4 regions of the Streptomyces sp. NBC_01454 genome follow, and region 1 is predicted to be linked to each of the others. Evidence: riboswitches for the same ligand, from Rfam matches in the RefSeq annotation. Region 1 holds a riboswitch; each other region holds the start of a gene.

Evidence for each region. Region 1 has a riboswitch for cyclic di-AMP ahead of OIU81_RS13860 (C40 family peptidase). Riboswitches for the same ligand answer to the same signal wherever they lie in the genome.
Region 2: another riboswitch for cyclic di-AMP. It lies ahead of OIU81_RS22010 (transglycosylase family protein); the one in region 1 lies ahead of OIU81_RS13860 (C40 family peptidase).
Region 3: another riboswitch for cyclic di-AMP. It lies ahead of OIU81_RS19680 (M23 family metallopeptidase); the one in region 1 lies ahead of OIU81_RS13860 (C40 family peptidase).
Region 4: another riboswitch for cyclic di-AMP. It lies ahead of OIU81_RS08965 (M23 family metallopeptidase); the one in region 1 lies ahead of OIU81_RS13860 (C40 family peptidase).

The regions. Positions count from the first base shown of each region.
Region 1 covers NZ_CP109460.1:3,190,804-3,198,618, reverse strand. Annotated here, with positions in the region: gene OIU81_RS13870 (C40 family peptidase) at 1-270, opposite strand, end outside; gene OIU81_RS13865 (hypothetical protein) at 595-948, shown strand; gene OIU81_RS13860 (C40 family peptidase) at 1,110-2,249, opposite strand; cyclic di-AMP (ydaO/yuaA leader) riboswitch at 2,257-2,439, opposite strand; gene pcrA (DNA helicase PcrA) at 2,726-5,197, shown strand; gene OIU81_RS13850 (M23 family metallopeptidase) at 5,237-7,096, opposite strand; gene OIU81_RS13845 (esterase/lipase family protein) at 7,357-7,815, opposite strand, start outside.
Region 2 covers NZ_CP109460.1:4,941,659-4,949,473, reverse strand. Annotated here, with positions in the region: gene OIU81_RS22025 (DUF501 domain-containing protein) at 1-367, opposite strand, end outside; gene OIU81_RS22020 (FtsB family cell division protein) at 463-915, opposite strand; gene eno (phosphopyruvate hydratase) at 1,074-2,360, opposite strand; gene OIU81_RS22010 (transglycosylase family protein) at 2,700-3,374, opposite strand; cyclic di-AMP (ydaO/yuaA leader) riboswitch at 3,382-3,548, opposite strand; gene OIU81_RS22005 (transglycosylase family protein) at 3,800-4,876, opposite strand; gene OIU81_RS22000 (cytochrome P450 family protein) at 5,115-6,473, opposite strand; gene OIU81_RS21995 (LysR family transcriptional regulator) at 6,544-7,419, opposite strand; gene OIU81_RS21990 (MFS transporter) at 7,560-7,815, shown strand, end outside.
Region 3 covers NZ_CP109460.1:4,437,554-4,445,368, reverse strand. Annotated here, with positions in the region: gene OIU81_RS19700 (PD-(D/E)XK motif protein) at 1-35, opposite strand, end outside; gene OIU81_RS19695 (Z1 domain-containing protein) at 32-2,611, opposite strand; gene OIU81_RS19690 (hypothetical protein) at 2,954-3,259, shown strand; gene OIU81_RS19685 (aldo/keto reductase) at 3,327-4,283, opposite strand; gene OIU81_RS19680 (M23 family metallopeptidase) at 4,384-5,499, opposite strand; cyclic di-AMP (ydaO/yuaA leader) riboswitch at 5,511-5,657, opposite strand; gene OIU81_RS19675 (DUF2332 family protein) at 5,949-7,193, shown strand; gene OIU81_RS19670 (PP2C family protein-serine/threonine phosphatase) at 7,278-7,815, opposite strand, start outside.
Region 4 covers NZ_CP109460.1:2,060,146-2,067,960, reverse strand. Annotated here, with positions in the region: gene OIU81_RS08970 (M16 family metallopeptidase) at 1-587, shown strand, start outside; cyclic di-AMP (ydaO/yuaA leader) riboswitch at 801-957, shown strand; gene OIU81_RS08965 (M23 family metallopeptidase) at 970-1,749, shown strand; gene OIU81_RS08960 (GntR family transcriptional regulator) at 2,030-2,719, shown strand; gene OIU81_RS08955 (HPr family phosphocarrier protein) at 3,119-3,400, opposite strand; gene OIU81_RS08950 (bifunctional acetate--CoA ligase family protein/GNAT family N-acetyltransferase) at 3,621-6,647, shown strand; gene OIU81_RS08945 (DUF5998 family protein) at 6,686-7,276, shown strand; gene OIU81_RS08940 (alkaline phosphatase family protein) at 7,276-7,815, shown strand, end outside.

The DNA of each region.
Region 1 (7,815 bases):
CAGCTCCCGGCGTGCGGTGCCGGCGGCTTCCTTCGCACCGTTGTAGTTCTGCGTGGCCACCTCTGCCTCCTGGTACAGCGCGTTGATCCGGCCCTTGACCTGGGCGGGGGTGGGCTGGGGCGCGGCCTGGCCGGTGCCGTCGAAGACGGTGGCGGTGGCGGCACCGGCGAGTGCCAGCGTGGCGGCGGTGCGCGCGGTGCGCGTGCCGCCGGTCAGCGAGGCGAGCGGATGCTGCCGGGGCTTGCGGTGCGAGGCCACGGTGGCCGTCACTTCCTTCCCTTCGAGCCGGGGGCCGGCGGCGGTCCGTAACGGGGGAACGAACCGCCGCCGCACCTCGCGGCGAGGCGGCCGACGGGTCGCCGGTGGGGGGCCGGCGACGGCGGGGAGTCGACCGCCTGGAGGAGGACGCTAAGCCTGGGTGTTGCGCCGGGGGGTCCGCTTGCCCGGCATTGTTCGCTTTCGACCGGTGCGGGTGTGCCGATGACCGTGCGGCCGACGGCCGGACGGCCGGTACCGGCCCGCCCATGACCGAAGCGACGATTGTGGGCGCCCTGCCCGCAGGGCCGTGCTATGCGGCGGCTACGATCCCGCACTATGGACGTAGTAATCAATCTCTTCGTCGCCCTGCACATCATCGGCATCGCCTCCCTGCTCGGAGGCTTCCTGACCCAGATGAAGGCGATGGGCGCGGGCACCGCCCGCTTCGTGCCGGCCATGCTGCACGGCGCGCTGACGATGCTGGTCACCGGCGTCGCGCTGGTCGGCCTCAACGAGGCCCAGGGCCACCACGTCAACACCCTCAAGATCGGCATCAAGATGGCCGTCCTGGTGGTGATCCTGGCGCTGGTCTACGTCAAGCGCGACGACGAGACGGTCGACAAGCCGCTCTTCGGCGCGGTCGGCGCGCTGACGGTGGCCAACATCTTTATCGCGGTGCTCTGGACCTGAGAAGGACCTGAGCGGCGCGCCGGACCTGACGGCGCGGACCACCGCCCCACCACGGCACACCGCGCGGTCCTCGCACTCCATATCGGAGGCGACGGCCGCGCGGTGGCGTGTGGGGGGTGGCCGTGGGGGGTGGCCTGTGGGGGAGCGGAGGGCGCCGGGCCTCAGCCCGGGCGGACGCTCCCGTAGATGGGCATGTAGTAGATCGACTCCACCCGGACGCTGGCGCCCGGGTGCGGCGCGTGGATCATCTTGCCGTCGCCTATGTACATCCCGACGTGGCTGATGTCGTCGAAGAAGAACACCAGGTCACCGGGTTGCAGATCCTTGGTGGACACCCGCGTGCCGATCTTGACCTGGTCCCAGGTGGTCCGCGGCATCGTGACGCCGGTCGCCTTCCACGCCGCCTGCGTCAGCCCCGAGCAGTCGTAGGAGCTGGGGCCGGTCGCACCCCAGACGTACGGCTTGCCGATCTGGGCGCGGGCGAAGGCGATCGCCTGCGCGGCCTTGGTGGAGGACGGGGTGCCGGTCGAACCGCCGCCGTCCGAGCCGCCACCGGTCTGGCCGCCCGCGGAACCGCCGCCGTCGTGCTGCCGCTCGCGCTGCCTGCGCGCCTCCTCGTCGGCCTTGCGCTTGGCGGCCGCCTCCTTCTCGCGCTCCAGCTGCGCCAGCCGCGCCTTCTCCTGCGCGGTCAGCCGGGACAGCAGCTGACGGGCCTCGGTCAGCTTGTCCTGGACGGAGCGCTTGGACTCCTTGAGGGACGCCTGCGACTTCTGCAGCCGCTCCAGGCTGTCGGTCGCTTCGGCCCGCTGGTGCGCCGCGGCCGCCGCCTGCTCCTGGTAGTCGGTGACGGCCTGCTTCTGCCGGCCGGTCAGCCGCTCCATGAGATGGCTGCGGTCGAAGAACTGCTGCGGGTCCTTGGCGAGCATCAGCTGCGCCGTCGGGTTCATCCCGCCGGTGCGGTACTGGGCCGACGCGTACATGCCCAGCTGGTGCCGGGACCTGTTCATCTGCTCGGCGCGCTTGGCCGCGGCGTTGAGCAGGCCGTCGACGGTGTGCTGCTGTTCGCCGGCGCGCTCCTTGGCTCCGTTGTACTTCTCGGTGGCCACCTCGGCCTGGTGGTAGAGGTCGTCGACCTTCTTCTTGACCTCTTCGACGGTGGGTTTCGGCGCCCTGGGGGCCGCGTCGGCGGTCTGCGAGAGCAGGGTGACCGACGCGAGGGCAGCGGTGGTGAGCCCGGCAGCCGTACGGCGGCCTCCGGGCGAGGCGAGGACGCTGGTGCGCGGCTTGCGATGGGACGCCAAGGCCGGCAACTCCTTCCGTGACCGCCTACCGGGTTAGCTGTCGGGTTCGGGCGGTGTCGATGACGGAAGGCTTGCCCTACGGTCCGACGTCCGTCTGTGACGGCCGTACGGATCGATTCACCCCGGTGGTGCTGGTGGGTCCCCGGCTCCGGGTGCCTCATGGCAGGGCCGGACTCGGCGCGGCGGCCCGTGCGGACACTGTCGTACGCGGGGAGGCGGGCTGCCTGAGCGAGGACGTTAGCCAACTCGTGTGGCTCCTGTGAAGGCTGATGTTCGATATGCCCGAAACCTTTTTGTGACCTGAACGCGATGCGGGGGTTGTTGTGGCAGATGTCGGATTCGGGTAGACGGGGCGCCGCACCATTCGGCCCGGGCCCGGCCGCCTGACCAGCGCGCCGCCCCGCGCGCCCGGTATACGGCCGACAATCGGCACTGCGCGGCGGGTTGTCAGTGCGGCGGCCTAGACTCGGTGGGCGATGAGCAGCCTCTTTGACGACAGCTTCCTGGCGGACCTCGGCCACAAGGGCGAGGAGCACCCGCCGCCTCCCGAGGACGGGCACGAGCCAGCCCCCGAGGAGATCCCCGCCGACCTCTTCGGCGGGAAATTCGACGCGCCCGGCCCCAGAGAGACCCACTACCGCGACGGCGCCGCCCGCCCCGCCGTGGATGCCGCCGCGCTGCTCGAGGGGCTCAACGACGAGCAGAAGGCCGCCGTGGTGCACACCGGCGGCCCGCTGCTGATCGTCGCCGGCGCCGGCTCCGGCAAGACCCGGGTGCTCACCCACCGCATCGCCCATCTGCTGGCCGAGCGCCATGTCCACCCCGGCCAGATCCTCGCGATCACCTTCACCAACAAGGCCGCGGGCGAGATGAAGGAGCGCGTCGAGGAGCTCGTCGGCCCGCGCGCGAACGCCATGTGGGTCTCCACCTTCCACAGCGCCTGCGTCCGCATCCTGCGCCGCGAGTCCAAGAAGCTGGGCTTCACCTCCTCCTTCTCGATCTACGACGCCGCCGACTCCAAGCGCCTGATGGCGCTGGTCTGCCGCGATCTGGATCTGGACCCCAAGCGCTACCCGCCCAAGTCCTTCAGCGCGAAGATCTCCAACCTCAAGAACGAGCTCATCGACGAGGAGAGCTTCGCCGGGACGGCCGCCGACGGGTTCGAGAAGACGCTGGCCGAGGCGTATGCGATGTACCAGGCCCGGCTGCGCGAGGCCAACGCCCTGGACTTCGACGACATCATCATGACGACGGTCAGTCTGCTCCAGGCCTTCCCGGATGTCGCCGAGCACTACCGCCGCCGCTTCCGCCATGTCCTCGTCGACGAGTACCAGGACACCAACCACGCCCAGTACACCCTCGTGCGCGAGCTGGTCGGCCCCGCCGAATCGGCGGCCGAGCTGTGCGTCGTCGGCGACGCCGACCAGTCGATCTACGCCTTCCGCGGTGCCACCATCCGCAACATCCTCCAGTTCGAGGAGGACTACCCCGACGCGACCACGATCCTGCTGGAGCAGAACTACCGCTCCTCGCAGACGATCCTGTCCGCCGCCAACGCCGTCATCGAGCGCAACGAGAACCGCCGCCCCAAGAACCTCTGGACCGACGCCGGCAGCGGCCCCGGGATCACCGGCTATGTCGCCGACACCGAGCACGACGAGGCGCAGTTCGTCGCCGACGAGATCGACCGCCTGACGGACGCCGGCGACGCCAAGGCCGGCGACGTCGCCGTCTTCTACCGCACCAACGCCCAGTCCCGGGTCTTCGAAGAGATCTTCATCCGGGTCGGGCTGCCCTACAAGGTCGTCGGCGGAGTGCGCTTCTACGAGCGCAAGGAGGTCCGCGACGTCCTCGCGTATCTGCGGGTGCTCGCCAACCCCGAGGACACCGTCCCGCTGCGCCGCATCCTGAACGTCCCCAAGCGCGGCATCGGCGACCGCGCCGAGGCGATGATCGACGCCCTGTCGGGGCGCGAGAAGATCACCTTCCCGCAGGCGCTGCGCCGGGTCGACGAGGCGTACGGCATGGCGGCCCGCTCCGCCAACGCCGTCAAGCGCTTCAACGTCCTCATGGAGGAGCTGCGCACCATCGTCGAGTCCGGCGCCGGCCCCGCCACCGTCCTGGAAGCGGTCCTGGAGCGCACGGGCTACCTCGCCGAGCTCCAGGCCTCCACCGACCCGCAGGACGAGACCCGGATCGAGAACCTCCAGGAACTCGCCGCCGTGGCCCTGGAATTCGAGCAGGACCGCGGTGTGGATGCGGAGGCACCCGGCACTGCCGTTGCGGGGGGCACCCTCTCCGACTTCCTGGAGCAGGTCGCCCTGGTCGCCGACTCCGACCAGATCCCGGACGAGGACGAGGACGGCAGCGGCGTCATCACCCTCATGACGCTGCACACCGCCAAGGGCCTGGAGTTCCCGGTCGTCTTCCTGACCGGCATGGAGGACGGCGTCTTCCCGCACATGCGCTCGCTGGGCCAGACCAAGGAGCTGGAGGAGGAGCGCCGGCTGGCCTACGTCGGCATCACCCGCGCCCGCGAGCGGCTTTACGTCACCCGCTCGACGATGCGCAGCGCCTGGGGCCAGCCCTCGTACAACCCGCCCTCCCGGTTCCTGGAGGAGATCCCGGGCGAGTACGTGGAGTGGAAGCGCACGGGCCAGGCGACGCCGTCCGCGTCGATGGGCGGGCTCTCGGGCGGCGCCGGTGGCGGCTTGGGCTCCGCGCTGTCGTCGCGCACCAAGGGGCCGAGCGGCTTCGCCACCCGCCGGGCCAAGGACCGCCAGGTCGTCTCGCTGACCGTCGGCGACCGCGTCACCCACGACAGCTTCGGGCTCGGCACGGTCGTGGGCGTCAAGGGCAGCGGCGACAACGCCGAGGCGACCATCGACTTCGGCGGCGAGAAGCCCAAGCGGCTGCTGCTGCGGTACGCGCCGGTGGAGAAGCTGTAGCCGGTGGGGGAGCCGTAACGGCGGGTGTGCGGGGGGCGGTCAGTTCGGGTTGAGGCCGTGGTCGCGCAGCCACGGCTGCGGGTCGACCGCCGCGCCGCCGCCCGGGCGCACCTCGAAGTGCAGATGCGGCCCGGTGGAGTTGCCGGAGTTGCCCGAATAGGCAATCCGCTCACCGGCTTTGACCTCCCCGGAACGGATCTTGGTGCTGCTCAGATGGCAGTACCAGGTCTCCGTGCCGTCGGGCGCCGTCACGATCGCCATATTGCCGTAGGCGGAGTTCCACTGGGTGCGGATGGTGCCGTCGGTGGCGGACATGACCGGGGTGCCGTAACTGACCGGGAAGTCGATTCCGGTGTGCACGGACATCCAGTTGACGCCGGCCTGGCCGAAGGTGGCGCTCAGCCCGTGCTGGGTGACGGGCAGCACGAACTTGGGGCGTGCGGCCTCCTTGCGGGCCGCGTCCTCCGCCTTGCGCTTGCGGTCCAGCGACTGGCGCTCCTTGAGGTCGATGCGCTCCTGCGTCCGGCTGGCCCGGTCGCGGAAGTCATCGGCGCTGGCGCTGAGCCCGGCGAGCTGGGTGTCGAGCTTGCTGTTGGCCGCGGACGGCTTGACGGCCGTCGCGTCGGGCGCCGACTGGGCGGTCGCCTCGGTCTTGTCGTCCTCGCCGAAGTGGGCGACGGACGCGGCGGCCACGGCGCAGATTCCCAGGGTGGCGACCGAGGGGACGGCGATGGTCAGCAGCGCCGACCGCTTCACCGGGCGCCGCCGGCCCCGGCCGCGGCCGGCCTTCCCGGCGTCCGGCCCGGCGGCCCGGCGGCCGGCGGGGGCGTCGGGCGCGAGGGTGATCGGCATCGCCTGCGTCATGGCGTCCGCGACGGAGGCGGCGTCATCGGCGCCGGAGGTGCCGTCCGCGTGGTGCCGTCCGGTGTCGTATGCGTCGGATCCGTACGCACCGGACTCGTACGCGCCGCCGCCGTGCCGGTCGCTCCCGGCGTGGTCGGCGGGCGCGGTGCCGTCCCACGTGGCGTTGTCCCAGTGGCCGGCCTCGGCCGCCGGCGGGCCGGCCTGCGCCGGGATGCCAGCGATCAGACCCTGGTCGATGGTCGACCAGACCGCGGTGGCCTCGTGATCCGCGGTCTCCTGGACCGTGGTGGCCTGTCGGCCGAGGGCGTCGAAGCCGCCGGTGCTCTCGAAGGTCTCGGCGGTCTGGTAGGCGCCGGTGGCCCAACTGCCGGTGTCGTAACCACCGGTGTCATAGCCGCCGGTGGCAAAGCTTCCGGTGTCGAACCCGCCGTACCCGTACGAGGTGGCTTCGTACGCGGTCGCCTGGTATCCGCCGGTTCCGTACGCGGCGGTCTCGTATCCGGCGGTCTCGTACCCGCCCGTTTCGTACCCGGCGGTCTCGTACCCGGCCGTTTCATACGGGGAGGGGGAGTAGCCGGTGGTGTGCTGCGCGGGCTGCTCATGGGGGGTGTGCGCGTACGGGTCGTAGCCCCCGGCAGCCGCCTGCGGGTAGGCGCCGGTGTCATAGGCGCCGGTGTCCCACTGCATCGTGGGGTAGGCGCCGGTGTCGTAGGCGGCCTGACCGCCGTCCGCCGCACCGGCCCCGCCGCCGTACCCGCCGGCGTGGAAGGTGCCCGTGCCGTACGTACTCATTCCGTTGGCACCCGCGCCGCACGCACCGGTGTCGTACATCCCGGTGTCATAGGTGCCGGTGTCATACATCCCGGTTTCGTACGAGCCGGGAAGCGAGCCGAACAGCGGGTCGCCGTCGCCGTATTCGGCGGTGCCGGCCGGGGACTGGTGCCCGTAGGAGTCGTAGGCCGGATAGTGCGCATACGAGGCGTCGGAAGGAGAGCCGGTCAGAGGCTGAGCCTCCGATGGGTGACGGTCGTTCACCAACTTCTCTTTCGCCTCGACAGCAGGAGAATTAGCGGCGACTGTACCCGGCGGTATGCGATGGCGACAATCTTCCACAGGGTTTGCGCTCGGCCAGACCGGGCATTTGGCCGCCTTTCGGCAGGCCCATGCGTGCTCTTGGCGCCCCGTTCGAGGTTTGTTCGACAACACGTCGAGATCGTGTCGCCTCTGGGATGTCATTTCCGCGTCGTGCGAAGCGGCAATCCGGGGCGGCGGTGTGCCGTTGCGGCGGCCTCGGGTCAGGCCACCGAAATGGTGTCCGCCGTTCCTTGTGCCTCTTCCGCCGACGACAGTGCCTCCCGTATTCCGGCGGCGACGGTGCCGTTGACCGGCAGGGCGAGATGCCCGACACCGGTGACTTGGACGTTGTACGCGAGCACATCCGGGTGATCGATTCTGGCCGTCGTGGCCGGAATCATCACTTGGTCCTCCTCGCTCCAGAAGGCCACGAATTGGGTGCGGCAATTCGGCGCCGGAAGCGACAACTCCCTGATCACCTCGGAATCGGGCCGCATCTGCCGCACGATCGGGTGCGCCGACATCAGGGGCGCGATACGGGTGCCGGAGTGCGGGGTGCCGAGCGTGACAAGCGTCCGGACATGGGCGTCGCCGCCGAGCCGCTGTACGTAGTAGCGGGCGATGAGTCCGCCGAGGCTGTGGCCCACGATGTCCACCCGGCGATGACCGGTCCGCGCGCA
Region 2 (7,815 bases), 1.8 Mb from region 1:
CGCTCGGGAAACCCTGGAGCACCTCGATCGCGTCCCGCCGCCGGATGTAGTCCTCGTGCGCCGCGCGGTAGGCGGCGGCAAGCTCCGGGTCGGCCGCCAGGCGCTCGGACATCTCCTTCATCACGCCGTTGGCCTCCAGCGTGCCGATCGCGGAGGCCGCGCGCGGGCAGGTGAGGTAGTAGAGCGTGGGGAAGGGCGTGCCGTCCTCCAGGCGCGGCGCCGTCTCGACGACATCGGGCCGGCCGCAGGGGCAGCGGTGCGCGATGGCGCGCAGCCCGCGCGGCGGGCGGCCCAGCTGCTCCTTGAAAGCGGCGATGTCCGCGGCGGTGGGCTCGGTGGGCTCGGTCTGGGGCGGGGGGGTGTCCATGTGCGCTTTCGGTGAGGTGAGTGGTGAGCGGGGCGGGCATGCCGTCCCGTATCCGACAGTACGGGGCGGCGCCCGCCGGCGGTACGGGCCCGGCCCTACCGCTTGTCGGCCGAGTCGACGGCGTCCCAGAGATTCTCGTACCAGGGGCGCTGCGCGGCCTGCGGCCCCTTCGGCGCGGAGCCGGTGCCGGAGCCGTCCTGGACGAGGTAGCCGGTCTCGCCCGGCATGACGTAGTGAAGGTGACGGCGGGCCTGCTGACGGACGTACTCCGGGTCCTGCCAGCGGGCCTGCTGCTCGCGCAGCCGCTCCAGGGCGGCGCCGGCGTCCTGCGCGCGGTGGCGCTGGTCGGCGATGTCGGAGCGCTGGGAGACGTACTGCCTTATCGGGTAGGCGAGGGCGACGACCAGCGAGCACATCACCAGGGCCAGCAGGGCGGCGCGGCCGGTGAGGCGGTTGCGGCGGGGCGGGCGGGCACGGTAGACGCGGGCTGCGGCCTGCTCGCCGAGGGCCTTGAGTCGGGTCGCGGTCGAGAACCGGTCCGCGGGCACGTCGTCTCCCCTTCACTGACGGACGCCTGACTGCTGAAGCAGACGCGTCCCCGGCAACGGTACGGGACCGTTGCCGGGGACGTACGGGGTGCTGGGCGGTTGTCTCGCCCGATTAGCCCTCGCCGCCCCGGTCCCCCGGGGCGGCGGGCCGCCGTGGGTCAGCTGCCGTGACGGAACCGCGGGAAGGCGGAGCGGCCGGCGTAGACCGCGGCGTCGTCGAGGATCTCCTCGATGCGCAGCAGCTGGTTGTACTTGGCGACGCGCTCGGAGCGGGCCGGGGCGCCGGTCTTGATCTGGCCGCAGTTGGTGGCGACGGCGAGGTCGGCGATGGTGACGTCCTCGGTCTCGCCGGAGCGGTGCGACATCATGCACTTGAAGCCGTTGCGCTGGGCCAGCTCGACGGCGTCCAGGGTCTCGGTCAGCGAGCCGATCTGGTTGACCTTCACCAGCAGCGCGTTGGCGGAGCCCTCCTCGATGCCGCGGGCGAGGCGCTCGGGGTTGGTGACGAACAGGTCGTCGCCGACGAGCTGCACCTTGGCGCCGAGCTTGTCGGTGATGACCTTCCAGCCGGCCCAGTCGTCCTCGAACAGCGGGTCCTCGATGGAGACCAGCGGGTAGGCCGCGACCAGCTCCTCGTAGTACTCGGTCATCTCGGCGGCCGAGCGGTCCTTGCCCTCGAACTGGTACTTGCCGTCCTTGCAGAACTCGGAGGCGGCGACGTCCAGCGCGAGCGCGATGTCCTGGCCGGGGGCATAGCCGGCCTGCTTGACGGCCTCGAGGATGAGGTCGAGGGCCTCGCGGTTGGAGCCCAGGTTGGGGGCGAAGCCGCCCTCGTCACCGAGGCCGGTGGACAGCCCGCGCTCCTTCAGGACCTTCTTGAGGGTGTGGTAGACCTCGGCGCCCCAGCGCAGCGCCTCGGAGAAGGACTCCGCGCCGATCGGGGCGATCATGAACTCCTGGATGTCCACGTTGGAGTCGGCGTGCGAGCCGCCGTTCAGGATGTTCATCATCGGCACGGGCAGGACGTGCGCGTTCGGGCCGCCGAGGTAGCGGAACAGCGGGAGGTCGCTGGCCTCGGAGGCGGCGTGCGCGACGGCGAGGGAGACGCCGAGGATGGCGTTGGCGCCGAGCGAGCCCTTGTTGTCGGTGGCGTCCAGGTCGAACATGGCCTGGTCGATCAGCCGCTGCTCGGTCGCGTCGTAGCCGACGAGCTCCGGGCCGATCTGCTCGATGACGGCCAGGACGGCCTTCTCCACGCCCTTGCCGAGGTAGCGGTTCGGGTCGCCGTCGCGGAGCTCGACGGCCTCGAAGGCGCCGGTGGAGGCACCGGAGGGCACGGCGGCACGGCCGGTGCTGCCGTCGTCGAGGCCGACCTCGACCTCGACCGTGGGATTACCTCGCGAGTCGAGAATTTCGCGGGCTACGACGACGTCGATGGACGGCACGTTGTCTCCTTCGTGGGTGTCTGGAGTTCTGCAGCACGAGCCTAACGGCCCCGGGCGCGTGAGCTTGCCCTTGGCCCGCTCCGTGGGACGGAATTACGGAAGGAAGAGCCCAAAGGCCCAGTTCACGGGACCTTTGACCGCATTGTTCGCGCACCGGCCAACGCCGCGGAACGGTGCCGGTCAGCGGCTTGCGCCGGCAGTGGATCTCCCCCGGTGCGACCCGAGGTGTGAGAAACCCCGCCGCGGCGCGCTGGGGGGAATGGCGCGCCGGGCGGGGCTGTCTCACGGAGGAAGCGGGCCCGCCGCTCGGGCCGGCAGGAGTTCCGGTGAGGAAACGGCTCAGACGTTGAGCTTCTGGCCCGGCAGGATCAGGTTCGGGTTGCCGCCGATGACCGACTTGTTGGCCTCGTAGACCGACTTCCAGTTGGTGCCGTGGGCCTTGGCGATCTTGGCGAGGGTGTCGCCCGCCTTCACGGTGTAGTTGCCGTGGCCCAGGGACTTGCGCTCGGTGGAGCGCGAGGCACGCTTCTCGGGCGCGGCCGGGGCCTTCTTGGCCTCGGTCTTGGCCTCGGTCTTGCCGGAGTCCTGCTGCGGGGCGGACTTGGTCTGGGAGCCGGAGGTGTCGACGTTCGCGGCGGGGCCGCCGGCGGTCAGGTTGCCGGCACCGGCGCAGGACCAGGCGCCCGGGCCCTGGATGGCGAGGAGCTTCTCGGCGGCGGCGATCTGCTGGCTCTTGGAGGCCTGGTCGGCGCGCGGTGCGTACTGGGTACCGCCGGCGGCGGCCCAGCTGGAGTTCGAGAACTGCAGGCCACCGTAGTAGCCGTTACCGGTGTTGATCGACCAGTTGCCGCCGGACTCGCACTGGGCGACCTTGTCCCAGGTGGAGACCGAGGCGGCGGAGGCGGAGGTGGCGCCCATCAGCGGGACGGCCACGGCCGCACCGGCTATGCCGGCGAGGGTGGCGACGCGGACGGCCTTGGAGGGACGACTGTGCTTGCCTTTGTTGATCAGCATGGTTCGTTCGTTTCCTCACCGACGCCTGCGAGGTGAGCTGTCGGGTTCGGGCTGTGAGTGGCCCGGCCGTGTGCGCATCGCACGTGGCTTCACCCCAAGCCGGTCGCCCGCTTTCACGGGCGGGGCCGGCACTTACCTTGGTTCCCCCGCTCCTGCCTACGGCGCTTGCGCGTCAACTGCCCCCGATCACCGGCAGGATTCGGCGTGTGACCGGAGGGCCCGCTTTGGCGAGCGGTCCTGACGTTAAGCAGCAACCCCCGTGGTGTTCAAACCCCACCATCTGCGCCAAGTTGACCGATTTCGATCACGACTGGGTCACATCTCCGCAGGTGGGGCGCGGTACGCCGGGGCCGGACGGTCCCGGGCCCCCTGAGGTCAACGAGACCCTTGTCTCACTTTCACCAAAGGGGGCAAAGGGGGACGAACTAGCCTGCGTTCTGCCCGAGATCGAGCACCTGGCCCGGCTGGATCAGGTCCGCGTCGGAGCCGATGACGCCCTCGTTGCGGTCGTAGAGGGCGGTCCAGCCGCCGGCCAGCCGGTGGGCCGTGGCGATGGCTGACAGGCTGTCACCCGGGCGCACGGTGTAGTCGCCGTCGGCCGCCGGGCCCGAACGGTGCGCGTCACCGCCGCGCGAGGCCCTGCCGCCGCCGTCACCCTGGCCGTCCCCACTGTTCCAGCTGTCCCCACTGTTCCGGCTGTCCTGACCGTTCCGGCCGTCCTGGCTGCCGTCGCCGCCCTTGTGGTCCGCACCTCCGCGGTGCCTGCCCTGGGCGGGCTTCTCCCGCGGCGTGCCGGTGGTGTCCGGGCGGCTGCCGGCGTCGGACGGGTCGGCGGACGGCGAGGGGTCCTTCTGTCCGTCGCCGGGCGTCGCGGAGCCGGACGGGTCGGGCGTGCCGGACGGGTCGCCGCCGCGGCCGGAGTCCGGGGCGTCGGGCGAGGGCGTCGACCGCGTCGGCTCGTCGGACGGTCCGGTGCCCGTGTCGCCGCCCGGCTCGTCCTGCCCGCCCGTGGCCTCCGAGCCGTCGTGCATGCCGGACGAGCCCCAGGGGTCGGTGGCGTCCCCGTCGTCGGACGGGTCGGGCGCCGGGGTGCCGGTGCTGCCGGGGTTGACCTCCGGCGCGCGGCCGTCCCGGGCCAGCCCGGCGTCCGCCGCACAGCTGGTCCACACCTCCGGGCCGCGGCGGTCGAGGATCGACTGGGCCACCACGATCTGCTGGGCGCGGCTGGCGAGGTCGGGGCGTGAGGCGTAGGCGGAGCCGCCGTAGTTGTCCCACATCTCCTGGGTCAGCTGCAGGCCGCCGTAGTAGCCGTTGCCCGCGGCCGCGCTCCACTCCCCGCCGCTCTCGCACTGGGCGACCTTGTCCCAGGTCGTGGTGTCGGCGGCGTGGGCACCGCTCGCGCCGAGCAGCGGCAGGGCGATGCCGGCGCCGGTCACTCCCGCGGTGACAAAGATGGCCGGTGCCTGACGGGGGCGACGGTGTCGGCCGTTCCCGGAACGCATGCGGATGCCTTTCGCGCGGTGGAGTTGTCGGACGAGCTGTCCGACGGACTTCCGGCCGGGGCGGGCAGGGCAGCACCAATACACCGGTTCACCGCTCCCCCGCTTCGGCCGATCGAATGAAGCCCGTCGATCGTCGGTCGAAAGGTAGCCGGGGTCACGGGTAGTCACAAGTCGGTGTAGCGCAGATCACGCAATGGTCACGCGGCTGACGCGCTGTCAAATATGGCCTTGCCGCTGGTCAGGGGCGCTCGGGTGTGAACTTCACCGGGAGCGACCGCAGTCCGCGCATGATGAGCCCGCCGCGCCAGCGCAGCGCGTCGGGTTCCGCGGCGAGACGGAGGTCCGGGAGCCGGGTCAGCAGTGTCGCCAGCGCGGTCTCTCCCTCCAGCCGGGCCAGCGGAGCGCCCAGGCAGTAATGGATGCCGTGCCCGTATCCCAGATGCTGGTTGTCCCGCCGGGTCAGGTCGAGCACGTCCGGCTCCTCGAAGCGCGCCGGGTCACGGTCGGCGGCGGCCAGCACCACCAGGACCGGGTCCCCCGCGGCGATCCGCTGCCCGCCCAGCGTCAGCTCCTGGGTCGCGAACCGCCAGGTCGCCAGCTCCACGGGGCCGTCGTAGCGGAGCAGTTCCTCGATGCCGGTGGTGAGCAGGTCGCGGTCGCCGGCCTCGACCGACTTCTGCAGCAGCTCGCGCTGGGCGGGGTGGCGCAGCAGCGCGTAGGTGCCGTTGCCGATGAGGTTGACGGTGGTCTCGAAGCCGGCGAAGAGCAGGATGAACGCCATCGCGGCGACCTCGTTCTCGGTGAGGTGCTCGCCGTGGTCGGAGGCCCGGATCAGGGCGGAGATCAGGTCCTCGCCGGGCTCGGCGGTGGCCCCGAGGGTCTCGCGCTTGCGGTGGATCAGCTCGGCGAGATAGCCGCGCATCTTCTTCACGGAACGGGCGACGCCGCCGCGCGGTCCCCCGCCGTGCCGGATCATCATGCCCGCCCAGTCGCGGAAGTCGTCCTGGTCCTCGCGCGGGACGCCCAGCAGATCGCAGATCGCGTAGATGGGCAGCGGGAACGCGAACTCATGGATCAGATCGGCCTCGCCGCGCCCCGCGAAGTCGTCGATGAGCCGGTCGGTCAGCTCCTGGACGCGCGGGGCGAAGGCGGCGACCCGGCGCGGGGTGAACGCCTTGGAGACCAGCCGGCGCAGCCGGGTGTGGTCCGGGGGGTCGATGTTGAGCAGATGCGTCATCAGGTTGGCGCTGCGCTCCCCCGGGATGCCGACCTTGCCCTTGCCGTGCGCGGTCTCGCTGTGGTGGACCGGGTTCTTGGACAGCCGGCCGTCCGCCAGCGCCTGGCGCGCCTCGGTATAGCGGGTCACCAGCCACGCCTCGACGCCGCTGGGCAGCCGGGTCCGGTGCACCGGCGCATGCTCCCGCAGCCAGGCGTACGCCGGGTACGGATCGGCGGCGAACTCCCAGGTGAACAGCTCGGGGGCGGTCTCGGCGGCCGTCCCGGCGGCCGCTGCGGCGGGGCAGCCGGCGGGGGCGTCACCGGGTGCGCCGGCGTGGGCGTCGGCGGTGGGATGGGGCTGGTGGGGCTCATGGGGCACCTTCCGACCGTAACCGGTGGGCGCACCACGGCGCGCCCGCGCACCCGCCGGGGCCCCGCGAGCCCGTCCGCTACGCCGGATCCACTCCCAGCGCCGACAGGAACGCCAGCGCCGCCGGCGAGGGCCCCCGGGCGCTCCACACCACCCGCTCGGTCCGCTCGGGCGCCGGCCGGACCCGCACGGTGCGGAGGCCGGGCAGCCCGGAGGCAGTGGGCTGGGGGACCATGCCGATGCCCAGGCCGGAGCGCACCAGCTGCGCCAGGAGCTCGACCGAGGTCACCTCGAACGCCACCTCGGAGTCCAGTCCCGCCGCACGGAACGCGTCGTCGCGCTGCCGGCGGGCCGCCGACCCCGCCATGTAGTCCACGAAGTTCTCCCGCGCCACCCGCGCCAGTGTGGTCCACTCCCGCCCGGCCAGCGGGTGATCCGGCGGCACCACCGCGACGAGTTCGCCGCGTGCCAGCTCCTTCTCCCGTACGCCGGTGGTGCGCGCGGTGGGCACCATCCCGATGAAGGCGACGTCCAGCGCACCCTCGCGCACCTTCTCCACGAGTGGTTCGGTCATGTCCATCAGTAGGCTGATCTGCACCTGTGGATACCGGGCATGGAAATCGCCCAGCTCACGGGCGAGGTCGACAGCCCCGACGGTGGAGATCGCCCCCACCGCCAGCCGGCCGCGTACCTCACCGGTGGCCGCCGCTACCTCGGCGCGGGCCCGCTCGGCCGACTGCAGTGTCTGCCGGGCGACGGGGAGGAAGGCCTCACCGGCGGCGGTCAGCCGGACGCTGCGGCTGGTCCGGTCGAAGAGCCGGGCGCCGAGCTCCTTCTCCAGCCGGGCGATCTGATGACTGAGCGCGGACTGCACCACACGGCAGCGCTCGGCGGCGCGGGTGAACCCGCCGGTCTCGGCCACGGCCACCACATAGCGCATCTGGTGCAGTTCCACGCTTACCGACTTTAAGCGACATCCATCTCATTTCACGATGGATCCCATGAAAACAATGTGTTGGACTCATTGATTTTCGTCACCGAGGGTGGAAGTGCCCGCAGCCGTCCCGGTGGCGGGCGACACAGGGGAGGTCAAGCGTGGAGACCGCGCACATCACAGAGCCGGTCGCCGGGGATGCCGCGGCGACCGGACCGGGGTTGGGGCGCGGCACGCTGCTGCTGATGTCGGTCGCCACCGGCCTGTCCGTCGCCGGCAACTACTTCGCCCAGCCGCTGCTGAACGTCATCGGCCAGGACCTCCAGCTGTCCGCATCCACCGCCGCGCTGGTGGTCACCGTCGCCCAGCTCGGCTTCGGGCTCGGGCTGTTGCTGCTCGTGCCCCTCGGCGATCTGC
Region 3 (7,815 bases), 1.2 Mb from region 1:
TGGCGATCGAGGCGATTTCTCCACTCGCTGTTCACCCTGCGGCCTCGCCCTCCACGAGGCTGAAGTCCTCCACCTCGAGGTTCACACCGGACAGATCGGCAGAGATGTAGTTCCATTCGACGGTGCTGTCGTCGCCCGACGGTCGAGGGAAGACGAGGCCGACGCCGATGACGTGCTCCTCGGCGTTCAGGGCGCGACGCGTCGCCTTCGCCGGCACCGGCTCGGAGACCTTGTCGATCGGGTAGAGCACAACGAGTCCGGTGTCCGGCAGTTGGCGCCTGCGCTCCGCCTTGATCTCCTCCTCGCTCAGCTTCGTCGTGTCGCCCTGGAGATCGAGAGCGGCATCCTTACGGCTCATCAGCGTCTTGATATCGGCGAACCCGGCGGGAGAGTCCGTGGTGTCGATCTTCGCGCGCGTGATGCGACGCACGGCCATACCCGGCGCGAACTCGAAGTTCTCCTCCGTGCTTCCGACGGGGTTGCCGACGATGGCGAGATTCCACGTACGCAGGGAGCCGACAGCGGTTCGCTTTTGGATGTAACCGCTCAGCAACTCCGCATCGCACTCTTGCGACTTCTCATGGAACCGGTAGTCGGCAAGGAAGTCGAGTACGTGATCGTGCGGCACGTCACGCAACAGGAAGCGGCCGTCCTCGGGCCGGCGTTCCTGCTGTGCCGCTGCGCGCAAGGCCTTGGCGACCAAGTTCCTGGCTGCGGATTGGTTCCGCTTCAGCCACTCGGCATCGGTGTGGAAGTAGCGTGTCTGAACACGTTGGCCGCCGAACGCCGACGCGGCGTACACCGCACTCTTCATCTTTGCGGCCGCCGTGACCCGCAGCGCAGGATGGGTACGCAGCCTGACGGCAAACGTCAGCGGGGTCTTGTCCTCGGTCATGTAGACGTCGATGTCACGACGCATCTCGGCCTCGACAGTGGCCAGATGGCGGAACCACCCCTGCAGCTCCCCTGTCATCCAGATGCGAGGAAGGTCGGCGTATCCCGTCCGGAAGCCGAACCAGCGTCCCATCTGCAGCAGCGTGTCGTAAGCGGAGACCGCACGTACGAAATAGCTGACTGTCAAGCCTTCCAGTGTCAGGCCACGGGAGAGAGTGTTACCGCCTACGGCGATCGCCACGACCGGACCGTTCTCGTAGTCCAGCCGGTCCTCACTGCTGGAGTTGTCCATGATGATTCGACAATCGTCGAGCACATCCGGCAGGACGGCAAGTACGTCACTGAAGCTCACGGGGGATTCGGCAAACGCACCGGCGGGCACCCTCTCCGTCTCCGCAACCCAGAGCCGGCGCAGTTCTTCGATGACACTCGCCTCGCCCAGCTGTCCCGCGAGACTTTTCCTCTCGAAGTCCAGCGGAGCATGAAAGCTGTTGTGAACCGTGGTGTTCACGCTCGTGTGGATGAGCATCGTGTTGTGCGGATTTCCCGTTCCTCGGACGCGCCGTGCAGCTGCACAAAGCCAGAAATAGCGGAGCGCGTCCCGCAGCGTTTCCGTGATCTCGGGAGCGAAGCCTTCGACATCGGCACGTTTCAACGGTCGGACGCGCGCGACATCCTCATCAGGCACCTGACGGATCATGTCGTATCCGTCATCGACCTCGGCCGGGTCCTCCCCGTCGAGAGCGTACCGACCGAAGAGCACCTCGGTCCCGAAGTACCCGTGCCCCTCGGGACTCGGCAGATTGACGATGAAGTGCTCAGGGTAGAGATCGTTCTCCGCGGACGGGTCGATGAGAAGGTTGGCGAAAGGGGAAGCGGTGTAGCCGACGTACGCCGACTTGGGCAGCCGGTCCAAGATTTCTCGGATGAGCGGGTTGATCGACTTCGTGGCGACGGTTGCTTGATCCGCCTCGTCGTCGATCACCAGCGCCGGGCAGTCCTGGAGGTATTCGGAGGCGGAGCCCAGCCACTCGGAAAGCTTTCGAAGCACGGTGGCATTCTTTTTGACCACACACAGCACATGGGTGCGGTTACTTCTTCCGAAGTATGAGGCGGCATTGTCACCTGGCGTGAAGTCCTTGTCGAGACCGGTGAGCTGCGACCACCTGGTGGGGTTTGCCTGGACCAGTTGCTTGACGAGCCTGGCTTGCGTCTGGCGCCGCAAACCGTTATGGATGCCCGACAGGACAATGAACAACTTGTATCCGCGGTCTGCAGCCTTGGACATGACGGCGGTGAAATTCGTGGTTTTCCCGGACTGCACATAACCGACCACGAGCCCGCGAGTGGAGAACTTCTTCTCACGCGGATGGCTGAGGAGCGACACGATGCGTGTCGACGAAGAATCCAGACTCGCGAGCGAAGGAGAATCAAGCGACCACCCGCTGTCCTGGCACAACTGATCCACCATCGCCGGCCAGCACTTGTCCCGCGGACGAGGGCCCGTGTACCAGGTGTCACGGTTGTCCAGAACCACGGAGCGCGGCTCTTCCATTTCCCTTATCCGGATGGTCCGCTGCTCGTGCATCTCGATGATCTTTTGAATGGCGTCCTGACCGATCTGCAGGACTTCCAGTTTCTTTACGGATTCCTCAGGCGTGCCGGTGTCGAGCAGATCCCTGAAAACTTCGTACATGCGCTCGATTTCATCACTCACGAGATCTTCCACCGTCTTCGCCTCACCCTGGACCGGACCCGTCGCGGGCCGGGATGCCGGTGTTCCGAGCGCACGCGTCACACAAGTGACGCTCGAGCCGAACAAGGGGTGCCCCCGCCCACGCCACGATTCTCGGCCACTGGGCGGAGGCATTGCCACCGGTCGCGAAACAGTGGGTGCCCCATCTCGGAATTTCGGCTGAAGCACATGGGTATTCACGGGAAATCATGGCGATTTCGCCATAGTTGGCCGGCTTGAAATCGCCCCTGCGGGTGCTCCGGTCGGTGTGCGGCTCCCCGACGTAGGCTCTACGACGGCTTGTCCCTGATGTGGAGGTTCCCCATGACCCGCGTACCGACAGGCGTGATCGCCGCAACCGGCCTGCTCGGCGGCTACGCCGTGGCCCGCTGGACCAAGAAGCGGCCCCTTGGGGGAGTGGCGTTGTTGGCGGCCGGGGCCGTGGCGGCCAAGGGGTGGCAGCAGAAGGCCGGGAATGCGACGGCGGTGGCGTTGGGCGGGGCCTATGTGGCGGCGTTTGCCGGGTCGCATCCGCTGGCGAAGAAGATCGGGGCGTGGCCTTCGGTGTGCGCGGTGGCGGGTGGGATGGCCGCCGCGTCGTGGGCAGTGGTGGACCGCCGGCAGGGGTGAGGGCCGGGGTCGGCGGAACACGGGGCCGGCCCCGTGTTCCGGCCCCGCCCGTGGTTGTTCCCCTGGCTCAGGCCGAAGCCTCGTTCAGCAAGGTGAGTTCGGCGTCGCTGAGCGTCAGATCTGCCACCGCCAGCAACGCCGGCAGCTGATCCACCGTGCGGGCGCTGGCGATCGGGGCCGCGACGGTGGGCCGGGCGGCGAGCCAGGCCAGGGCGACGGTGGCGACTTCGGCCTCGTGGGCGGTGGCGACGGTGTCGAGGGCCTGCAGGACGCGGAGGCCGCGGTCGGTGGTCAGATGCTTGGCGGCGGCACCGGAGCGAGCGCTGTCGGTCGTGGTGCCCGGGCGGTACTTGCCGGTCAGGAAGCCGGAGGCGAGGGCGTAGTACGGCACCGCCGCCACGTTGTTGCGGGCGGCCACGTCGGCGAGGTCGCCCTCGTAGGTGTCGCGGGAGACCAGGTTGTAGTGCGGCTGGAGGGCGACGTAGCGGGCCAGGCCCTCGCGGGCGGAGAAGGCCAGGGACTCCGCCAGGCGCGGCGCCGAGATGTTGGAGGCGGCGATCTCACGGACCTTGCCGGCCCGGACGAGGTCGTCGAGGGCCGTGAGGAACTCCCCGACCTCGACCGATTCGTCGTCGTAGTGGGTGTAGTAGAGGTCGATGTAGTCCGTGCGCAGGCGGGTCAGGGAGTCGTCGACCGCGGACTTGATCGTCGCGGCGGACAGACCCTTGAGGTCCGGGTGGGCGCCGACCTTGGTGGCGATGACGACGTCGGCGCGGTTGCCGCGCGAGGCCAGCCAGTTGCCGATGACGGTCTCGGACTCGCCGCCCTTGTTGCCCGGGACCCACGCCGAGTAGACGTCGGCGGTGTCGATGAAGTTGCCGCCGCCGGCCACATACGCGTCGAGCACGGCGAAGGACTCGGCTTCGTCGGCCGTCCAGCCGAAGACATTGCCGCCCAGGGAGAGCGGGGAGACGGAGAGCGAGCCGAGGGACTTGGGGGTGCGGGGGCCTTGAGTCGTGGTCATGCGAAGGTGCAGCGTCGGCGGGACGGAAGTTATTCCTGGGTCCGGCCGCCCACGCCGCATCTCGCGGCTCCGCGCCCAACAGCGGTTTCCCGCAGGGGCGTTACACCTTGATTCCGTGGTCCCGCAGCCACGGCATCGGGTCGATCGGGTCGCCGCCGCCGGGGCGCACCTCCAGGTGGAGATGGGGGCCGGTGACATTGCCGGTGGCGCCGACGCGGGCGATGACCTCGCCGGTGCCGACCTTGCCGGAGGTCTTCACCATCGAGGACAGATGGCAGAACCAGAGTTCGGTGCCGTCGTCGAGGGTGAGGACGAGGCGGTAGCCGTACGCACCGGCCCAGCCGGCCTGGGTGATGGTGCCGGAGTGGATCGCCTTGACGGGCGTGCCGGACGGTGCGGCGAAGTCCTGACCGGTGTGGTCCGCGGCCCAGCGGTCGCCGGCCTCGCCGAAGCCGGCGGTCAGGGTGAAGGAGGCGACGGGGGCGGTAAAGCTCTGGGCCAGCTTGGCGAGGCGCGCGGCCTCCGCCTTCTGACGGGCCGCTTCTTCGGCCTGGCGCTTGGCCTCCATCTCGGCTGCCTTCTTGGCGGCGGTGGCCTTCTCGGCCGACTGCTGGTGGGCGGTGGCTTCCTGCTCGGCCCGCTGGAGGGCGGTGTGTTCGGCGGTGTCGCGGGCCTCCTGCTCACCGGCGCCCTGCTGCACGTCGGCCTGCTGGAGGATCCGGCTGCGCAGCGCCTCGCCGGGGCCCGCGCCGCCGTCGTCCGCGCCCGTGCGGGTGGCCTGGGTGAGGGGACCGGAGGCGGCATCCGTGGAACCGGAGGCCGTGCCGGCGTCCGCGTCCGCGTCGGATATGAGGCCGCCGACGCCGGGGAGGGACGCGGCGTCCGGGAGGGCGCCGGAGAGGTCGTCGGCCATTCCGCCGAGGTCGGGCATCGAGATCGGAAGCGGCGGGCGGTCCTCGGCCGAGGCCATTCCGCTCGCGCCGACCGCGGCGATCACTCCGACACCCAGGACCGTGCCGCCGCGGGCGAGGCCGCCGGCACGCTGCTTGGCCACCCGGTGCTTACCGCGGACGGAACGGACGGATTCCTCGGTGGGATTCCATTCCTCCCACGGACCGTCGCCGTTTCCGTCCGGATCACCGGGGCCCCGGAAGGCACCTCGGTCATCGGGCTCAAAGGCGGACGAACCCTCGGGGGCAGGCCTGTTGGACGCCACGGAGGCGCACTCCTTTCCTTCCTTCTCGCCTACCGGGTTAGCTGACGGGTTCGGAGCAGGAAGGTCTCCTACGGGCGCCCGCTGGCGGAGGGCGTCCGATTCACCCCAAGGAAGTGGTTCCCCGGTTCCCTTGGTGCAGTTCGAGGTGCTGGGGGTGCGTGAAAAGCGCGTGCGGGATTCGGCGTCAGCGCACGGTGCCGCCTCTTGCGGCGGCTGGGACGACCGCGCTGCGTTATCGGACAGTAATAGAGATCGCATCCGAATTCCAAGCCTTCCCACGAATCGATACGGCCGGCACACGAGCCGGGGCAGGGACTTTGCGGCTCATCGGGGTGGCAACCGGGCGAGTCGCCCACCCGGCGCTAAACGATCTCGCGGTGATTGTGCGTCAGTTGTTATGCGGAGGGGTGGCCCTCAGTTACGGAACGTGAGAGCAGTAGCGTCGGATCATGGTCGTCAACGCCGGGAACACCGGTCATGTCGGGGGCGCCGGTGGCGCATGGGCAGTGGCGGAGCGGTACCGGGAGTTCTCCTGGCACCGGGCGCGGGGGCGGTCCGAGGCGCACGAGGAGTTGAGCGCGCGGATCGGCCAGGACGAGGAGTTCTGCGCGCTGTTGTCGGGGGCGCTGCCCGCCGGCGAGAAGCAGCAGCCGGCCCTGCTGCTCGCCGCCGTCCGCCACCTCGACGGACCGCACGCCGATCTGGGCCCGCGCGGTGCGGCCGCGTACGAACGGTGGCGCGAGTGGACGGTCCGGCACTGGGACGAGGTGCGCGCGGTCATCATGCGGCGCACCCCCCGGACCGACGAACCGGCCCACTGCGCCGCACTGCTGCCGCTGCTCGCCACCCTGCCGCAGCCGCTGGCACTGCTGGAGGCCGGGACGACCGCGGGGCTGGGCCTGCACCCCGACCGCTATCGCTACCGCTACGCGCACGCCCCGTTCGCGCACGCCCCGTTCGCGGACGGCGCGAAGGACGGGCCGGGGGACGGGCCGGAGGACGAGCCGGGGAACGGGCTGGGACACGGCCGTGCGGGCCCCCGTACCGAGGCCGGGGCGCCGGAGAGTCCGGCGGTGTTCGGATGCCGTACGGACTGGCCGGCCCAGGAGCTGGCCGGCCGGCTGCCCCGGATCGTCTGGCGGGCGGGCATCACCTCCGATCCGCTCGACCCGGTGTCGGAGCCGGAGGACCTGCGCTGGCTGCAGGCGCTCGTCTGGCCGGGCGACGGAGAGCGGGCGGCGCGGCTGTCGGCGGCCGTCGAGGCGGTGCGGACGGCGCCGCGGCCGCGGATGGTGCGCGGCGATCTGGTCGGCGACCTGCCCGCGCTCGCCGCCGAGGCGCCGCCCGAGGCCACCCTGGTCATCTTCCACAGCGAGGCGCTGGGCTCGCTTCCGCCCGCCCGCCGCGAGGAGTTCGCGCGGCTCGTCCGGTCGCTGCTCGACGGCCGTCCCGGCGGCGGGCACTGGATCTCCCACGAGCCGCACGCCGTCCTGCCGTGGATCACCCCGCCCGCGCACCGCTCGCCCCACCCGGACCGGCCGGACGCCCGGCTCACCCTCGCCCTGGACGAACGCCCGGTCGCCCTCACCGGTCCGCACGGCCGGAGCCTGCACCGACTGCCGGCCCCGGCAGACACGGCCAACACGGCCAACCCAGCCAACACAGCAAACCCAGCAGACGCACCCGGAACCTGAGCCCCGGCCCGGCCCCGCCGACCACGTCCCGCACGGGCGCACCCCTACTCCCCGCTCCCTACTCCTCGCTCCTTACTCCCGCTCCTACTCTCCCATCGGCCGCTGCACCGCCAGCAGGGCCACATCGTCGGCCGGTTCGCCGCCCGTGTGCCGGGTGACGTCCTCGATGAGGGTGTCCAGGAGGACGTCCGGGCCCGGGAAGCGGCCGCCGCGCAGTCTGCCCGGCGGGTGGTAGCTGCGGCCGAACAGATCACGGGCCGCGGTCACCCCGTCGGTGAAGCAGAGCAGCAGGGCACCGGCCGGGAAGAACGTCTCGTCCGGCCGGCCGGGCCGGCTGCCCACCCCGCTCATCCCCAGCGGGAGCCCCGGCTCCGCCGGAAGCAGCTCGCGCAGCCCGCCGTCCGGGGCGAGCAGCAGCGGGGCGGGGTGGCCGCGGTTGAGCACCCGCAGGACGGACGGCTCGCCGGCGGGCAGCTCGGCCAGGAGGGCGGTGGCGAAGTCCTCGGACCGGTCGGGGCCGTCGCACCGCTCGCGCTCCCGTTCCAGCGCCCGCTCCAGCCGCGCCGCCACCGCCTCCAGGGTGGTCTCCTGATCCGCGGCCTCACGGAACGCGCCGAGGACG
Region 4 (7,815 bases), 1.1 Mb from region 1:
TCGGCCCCGACCGGCACGACCGGGTGTGGCCCGCGCAGGTCCTCGGCACGTACTGCCTGGGCGGGACCCTCACCTCCCGTCTGGACCGTGTGCTGCGTGAGGAGAAGGGCTACACCTACGGGGTGCGCGCGTTCGGCCAGGTGCTCCGCTCCACCGCCCCCACGTCCCCCGAGGGGGCCACGGGTGCCGCGCTGCTGGCCATCAGCGGCTCGGTGGACACCGCCTCCACCGTTCCGGCCCTCGAGGACCTGTGGAAGGTGCTGCGGACCCTCGCGGCAGGGGGGCTGACCGACGACGAGCGGGATGTCGCCGTGCAGAACCTCGTCGGGGTCGCGCCGCTGAAGTACGAGACCGCGGCGGCCGTCGCGGGCACGCTGGCCGACCAGGTGGAGCAGCACCTCCCGGATGACTTCCAGGCGCAGTTGTACGCCCGCCTCGTGGAGACCGGCACGGTCGAGGCGACCGCGGCGGCGGTCAGCGCGTTCCCCGTGGACCGGCTGGTGACGGTCCTCGTGGGTGACGCGGCGCAGATCGCCGAGCCGGTCAAGGAGCTGGGCATCGGCGAGGTGACGGTCGTCGGCGGCTAACCCCGCCCGTATGACGAAAGGTCATATATCGACAAAGCGGCTCCCGTGGCACTCACTCGCCACGGGAGCCGCTGTATGTCCGTTTTCTTACAGCTGGTTGCGCAGGTTCTTGTGGCATCCCGCACAAAAATCGGCTTCTGTTTGCCCCACGAAAGTGGCCCCGTTTAGCGTCGTCCCGGCTGTTCGTCACAAGTCCGCCACAACAGTGGCACCGGACAGTCATCGCCGAGTCCCCGTACGGCGCGAGCCAGGGGAGCCGGGGACCCACGCGTCCCTTGGGGTGAATCGGACTCCTCTCCCGAGGAGCCCGTAGGAGACCTTCCTGCTCCGAACCCGTCAGCTAACCCGGTAGGCGAGAAGGAGGGAAAGGACAAGCCCGTACATGGCGTTCATCCGTGCCACCGGGAAGCACCGCCGCGCCAACCGTCCTACCCGGACGACCCGCAACGTCGCCGGTATAGCCACCCTCGCGGCGGGCGGTGTGGTCGCCTCCGTGGCCTCGCCGGCACTGGCCGCGACGGACGTGGCACCCACCCATGACACCGGTCTGCAGCAGGCCGTCGTGATGGGTGACGAGCTCGCCGGCCATGTCGCGGCCCAGGCCGACGCGCAGCGCGCCGCCGCGGAGTCCGCCGCCGCACAGGCGAAGGCCGAAGCCGTCGCGAAGAAGCAGGCCGACGAGGCCAAGCGGCGTGCCGAGGCCGCCCACAAGGCCAAGGTGCGCGCCGCCCGCGATGCCGAGCGCAAGCGTCTGAACACCTTCGTCGCGCCGGTCGCCGACTCCTACGTCTCCACCGGCTACAAGGCGTCCAGCAGCCTGTGGTCCTCGGGCAGCCACACCGGCATCGACTTCCACGCCGCCTCCGGCACCAGCGTCCGTGCCGTCGGCTCGGGCACCGTCGTCGAGGCGGACTGGGGCGGCTCGTACGGCAACAACATCGTGATCAAGATGAACGACGGCACGTACACCCAGTACGGTCACCTGTCGTCGTTCGCCGTCTCGGTCGGCCAGAAGGTCACCCGCGGCCAGCAGATCGCCCTCTCCGGTGCCACCGGCAATGCCACCGGCCCGCACCTGCACTTCGAGGCCCGCACCGGCCCCGACTACGGCTCGGACATCGACCCGATCACCTACCTGCGCGCACACGGCGTCAACGTCTGACCTGCCGCTGGCCCGTCCCCACGCCCGGGAGGGGTGCCCCGCACCGCGCGTCCTCCCGAAGCCCCGGTCCCATGACCGGGGCTTCGGCGTATCCGGCGCGGCGTCGCGTTTGCGGTGCGGGGGGCGTGCACCGGAGGCGGAGCCGGCGTGCCCACGACTTCCGGCCAAAAGTATCCATGAATATTCTGTGCCCGTCGGAAAAGCCGTGCCGGTCTAATAGAGTCACGGAAAAGCCGCCGACCGGCGGCGTTTCCTGGGGATCACGGCGGAGGCTCGGAAGATGCGAGGCCATATTTCCGCGCATGCGGTGTGCACGGCGATTCGCGACGACATTGTCTCCGGTGCGCTGGCGCCGGGGAGCCGGCTGATCGAGGAGATCCTCGCGGCCCGTTACGGCGTTTCCAGAGTGCCGGTCCGTGAGGCGCTGCGCACCCTGCAGTCCGAGGGCTTCGTCACCACCCGCCACCACGCCGGGGCCTGCGTCGCCGAGCCCACCGCGCAGGAGGCGGCCGATCTCCTGGACGTCCGCGCCCTGTTGGAGCCGCTGGGCGCCGCCCGCGCGGCCGCCCGCCGCAGCCCGGCCCACCTCAAGGTGCTCCGCGGCCTGGTGCGGCTCGGCCGCGAGCGGGCCCGGCACGGCGATCCGGGGGACCTGCAGCAGCTGGACGACTGGTTCCACGAGACGCTGGCCCAGGCGGTCGGCAGCCCCAGCCTGACGGCGCTGCTGACCCAGCTGCGGCGCAAGATCGAGTGGATGTACGCCGTGGAGCCGCCGACCCGCTCCGCCGAGTCGTGGGACGAGTACGGTGCCGTGCTGGACGCGGTGGCCCGGGGAGACGCGGAGCGGGCCCGCGCCCTGATGGCGGCTCATGTCGAGCGCTCACTCCCCGTGTACCGGCTGCGACGCCCGCTCAAGACCGGGGTGAGGGATCCGAAACCGCCCGTCAACACGGTGCGCGTCCGCCCTTAACAACCGTCCCGTATACAAAGAGGTCCCGCATGCGAAGAAGTGCGGGACGTGTGGAACGGGCTTCGGTGAGCAGAAGCGAGATCCCTCCGGTGCAAATGCGGCCGGTATTCGGGGATCTATTCTGTGGCGCCGCGAACGGTGAATGGTGCGCGCCGAATGGTGCACGTTTTGCGGCACCGAGATGGGTTGTCACAGCTGACGTGCGCGCTATTTCTCGCCCGCCGGATTTCCGGGTGGTCGGGAAAATCCGGTGCACCCGCGCGACAAAGGCGCGCGCGGCGGCCGTGCACACACCGTGGCCCCGCCTCGGACTCAGGGCGCAGTGAAGCGGCCCCGTCGCGGCAACCGGTGACCGGTCGCCGCGACGGGGCCGCCGCGTACAGCAGAGAGCCTGTGGGCTCAGACGGTCTCGGGGAGCTCCTCGAGACCCTCGGCGACGAGCTTGGCCAGGCGGTCGAGCGCGGCCTCGGCGCCGTCGGCGTCGGAGGCCAGCACGATCTCCTCGCCGCCCTGGGCGCCGAGGCCCAGGACCGCGAGCATGGAGGCGGCGTTCACGGGGTTGCCCTCGGCCTTGGCGATCGTTATCGGGACACCGGAGGCGGTGGCCGCGCGGACGAAGATCGACGCGGGGCGGGCGTGCAGGCCTTCGGCCCAACCGACATTGACGCGGCGCTCTGCCATGGTGTTGCCCTTCAAAGTCGTGACTGTTGTCTAGACCAGTCTCTCACGCTGCCGGACCTGCTCCAGCGGACGCGCCTGCTGGCCTTCGCCGCCCCTGGTCCCCAAGGGAGGCCCGGCCGGCCGGGCCCGCCGCACGGTCTCCACGGCATCATCGGCCTGCCTGCACCCCGAGCGTACGCGCGCCGGGCCCGTTGTCGGTGCCCGGCCGTACGCTGTCCGCATGCAGAAGTCGCAGGACCACGCGTACCCGACCCACTGGGAAGCAGACGTGGTGCTGCGTGACGGCGGGACGGCGCGGATCCGCCCCATCACCCCCGACGATGCCGAGCGGCTGGTCTCCTTCTACGAACAGGTCTCGGACGAGTCGAAGTACTACCGCTTCTTCGCCCCCTACCCGCGCCTGTCCGACCGCGATGTGCACCGTTTCACCCACCACGACTACGTCGACCGGGTCGGTCTCGCCGCGATGGTCGGCGGCGAGTTCATCGCCACCGTCCGCTACGACCGGATCAACGACCAGGGCCTGCCCGCCAAGGACCCCGAGGACGACCAGGCGGAGGTCGCCTTCCTCGTCCAGGACGCCCACCAGGGCCGCGGCGTCGCCTCCGCCCTCCTGGAGCACATCGCGGCCGTCGCCCGTGAACGCGGCATCCGCCGGTTCGCCGCCGAGGTGCTCCCGGCGAACTCCAAGATGATCAAGGTGTTCACCGATGCGGGCTACACCCAGAAGCGCACCTTCGAAGACGGTGTGGTCCGGCTGGAGTTCGATCTGGAGCCGACCGAGCAGTCCATGGCTGTGATGCGCGGCCGCGAGCAGCGGGCCGAGGCCCGCTCCGTCCAGCGGCTGCTCACCCCGCGCTCGGTCGCCGTCATCGGCACCGGCCGCGCCACCGGCGGTGTCGGCCGCACCGCCCTGCGCAGTCTCCTGGACTCCGGCTTCACGGGCCGGGTGCACGCCGTCAACCACGCGTTCCCCGACGGGATGCAGCGGCTGGACCCCGAAGGCGTACCGGCCGTCCGCGCGCTGCGCGAGATCTCCGAGCCGGTCGATCTCGCCGTCGTCGCCGTGCCCGCGGACCGCGTCCCCGACGTCGTCCGTGACTGCGGTGAACACGGCGTCCAGGGGGTGCTGATCCTGTCCTCCGGTTACGCCGAGGCGGGCCCGGAGGGCAGGGAGCGGCAGCGCGCCCTGCTCGGCCAGGCCCGCTCGTACGGCATGCGGCTCATCGGCCCCAATGCCTTCGGCCTGATCAACACCGCCCCCGGTGTGCGGCTGAACGCCTCCCTCGCGCCCCAGATGCCCGGTGCCGGCCACATCGGCCTGTTCACCCAGTCCGGCGCCATCGGCATCGCCCTGCTCAGCGGACTGCATGCGCGCGGCCCCGGCGACGGCGGCATCGCCGGCATCTCCGCCTTCGTCTCGGCCGGCAACCGCGCCGACGTCTCCGGGAACGACCTGCTCCAGTACTGGTACGAGGACCCGGACACCGATGTCGTGATCCTGTATCTGGAGTCCATCGGAAACCCCCGCAAGTTCGCCCGGCTCGCCCGCCGCACCGCCGCCGTCAAACCGGTCGTGGTCGCCAAGGGGGCCCGGCACAACGGCACCGCCCCGCCGGGCCACGCCGTGCCCACCGTCCGGGTTCCCGACAGCACCGTCGCCGCCCTGATGCGCCAGGCGGGCGTGATCCGCGTCGACACGGTCACCGAGCTGATCGACGCCGGGCTGCTGCTGGGCTCCCAGCCGCTGCCGGCCGGCTCGCGCATCGCCATCCTGGGCAACTCCGAGTCGCTGGCGCTGCTGGCCTACGACGCCTGCCTGACCGAACGGCTGCGCCCGCAACGGCCCCATGTCCTGACCTCGGCCGCGACACCCGACGACTTCCGGGCCGCGCTCGACGAGGCGCTGGCCGGCGACGGCTGCGACGCCGTGGTCGTCACCGCCATCCCCTGGGTGGGGGAGGGAGCCGCGGTCTCCCCGGGCGGGGGTGAGGGCGCCGCGCTCGCCGCCGCCCTGCGCACCGCCGCCGAGGCCCACCCGGAGAAGCCGGTCACCGTTGTCCATCTCGCCATGGACGAACTGGCGGAGAGGCTCGCGGCACCGGCACCGGCACCGGCACCGTCACCGGGAGGAGCCCAGGCATCGGGGCCCGACGCCCCCGCCGGTGACCGGGCGGCCCGCCACGAGAACCCGGCTCCGGCACCTGCCCCGTCGTCCCCGGAGTCCGCGCCGCCCCCGCGCCACCCGTCGTATCCCGCACGCCCCCCGGTCCCCCCGGGACCGCCGCCCACTCTCACCGCAGCGCAGCCGGCCAGGGCCCGTGACGCCGAGGCCACCGCCCCGCCCCCGCGCCGCGCCGCACCCCTGCGCATCCCCGCCTACCCCGCCGCCGAGCGTGCCGTCCGTGCGCTCGCCGAGGCCGTCCGCTATGCCACGTGGCGCCGGGAGGCCGCCGATCCGGGCCGGGTGCCCGAGTACGACGACATCCAGGAGGCGGCGGCCGGCGCCGACATCGAGCGCCTCCTCGACCGGCTCACCCGCGACGTCCCCACCGGCCGCTCCGTCCCCGTGCCGGCCGAGGACGCCGAGGCCCTGCTCGCCCGCTACGGCATCCACACCCGCCCCGTCCTCCCCGCCCCCGACCCGGACACCGCCGTCCGCGCCGCCGCCCGCCTCGGCTATCCGGTGGCCCTCAAGACCACCGCACCCCATCTGCGGCACCGCGCCGACCTCGGCGGCGTACGCCTCGACCTCGCCGGCGAGCGGGAACTCCGCCGCACCTATGCCGAATTGACCGATTTCCTCGGCTCCCCGGAGGAGCTGCGTCCGGTCGTCCAGTCGATGGTGCCGCGCGGTGTCGACACGGTCATCCGGGCCGCCATCGACCCGGCCGCCGGCGCCGTCCTCTCCTTCGGCCTGGCCGGTGCGCCCTCCGAGCTGCTCGGCGACATCGCCCACCGCCTCATTCCCGCCACCGACCGCGAGGTCGCCGAGCAGATCCGCTCGATCCGGGCCGCCCCGCTGCTCTTCGGCTGGCGCGGGTCCCAGCCCGTGGACACCGCGGCGCTGGCCGAACTGCTGCTGCGGGTCTCCCGGCTCGTCGACGACCACCCCGAGGTCGTCGGTGTGGACCTCGAACCGGTGGTCGTCGCCGCCCACGGCCTCTCCGTTCTGGGTGCCTCCGTCCGCCTGGCCAGGCCCCCTGCCACCACTGACCTCGGCCCCCGCCGGCTGCCCGTCTACTGAGGCTCTCGCGGCCCGGTACGCCCCGTAAGATGGACCCCATGGCTAAGACCGGTACGACGACCCAGGGACTGCGTGCGGCGATCGAGCGCAGTGGCTATTACCCGACGCTCGTGGCCGAGGCGGTGCAGGCCGCGGTCGGCGGTGAGCCGGTCGTGTCGTACCTCGTCCATCAGGAGACGACCTTCGACGCCAACGAGGTCCGCCGTCATGTCACGGTCCTGGTCCTGACCGGCACCCGCTTCATTGTCAGCCACACCGACGAGCAGGCCGCCGACGCCACCTCCCCGTCGCCGTACGCCACCACCTCCACCGAGTCGGTCAAGCTCGGCCGGATCTCGTCCGTGGTGCTCAGCCGCGTGGTCGCCAACCCCGAGTCGTACACCCCCGGCCAGCTGCCCCGCGAGGTCGTGCTGACCATCGGCTGGGGCGCGGTCGCCCGCCTGGACCTGGAGCCCGCCGCCTGCGGCGACCCCAACTGCGAGGCGGACCACGGCTACACGGGCTCCTCCACCGCCGACGACCTCTCGCTGCGGGTCAGTGAGGCCGGTGACGGACCGGACTCGGTGCGCGAGACGCTCACCTTCGCCCAGGCGCTCTCCGAGGCCACCGCGGCCACCACCACCCGCTGATGGCCCACACCGTCCCCGCCTGGCCGGAACCCGAACCGCTCGACCCGCTGGCCGCCCCCGCGCCGCGGTACGGCACCGGCTCGCTCGCCGATCTGCTGCCCGGCATCGCCGCGGGACTGGGGATACCCGGCGTGCACACCTCGCTGGAGCTGACCCCCGCCGACCGGGCCTGCGTCTTCCTGATCGACGGCCTCGGCTGGGAGCTGCTGCGCGACCACCCGGAGGAGGCGCCGTTCCTGACCTCGCTCCTGGACACGTCGTGCAACGGCACCGGCCGCCCGCTCACCGCCGGCTTCCCCTCCACCACCGCCACCTCCCTCGCCTCGGTCGGCACCGGCCTGCCGCCGGGCGCCCACGGCCTGCCCGGCTACACCTGCGAGGACCCGGCGACCGGCGCCCTGATGAACCAGCTGCGCTGGTACCCGTGGACCGACCCCCATGTCTGGCAGCCGTATCCGACGGTGTTCCAGCGCGCGGACGCCGCCGGCATCCACACCTGCCAGGTCTCCGCACCGAACTTCCAGCACACCCCGCTCACC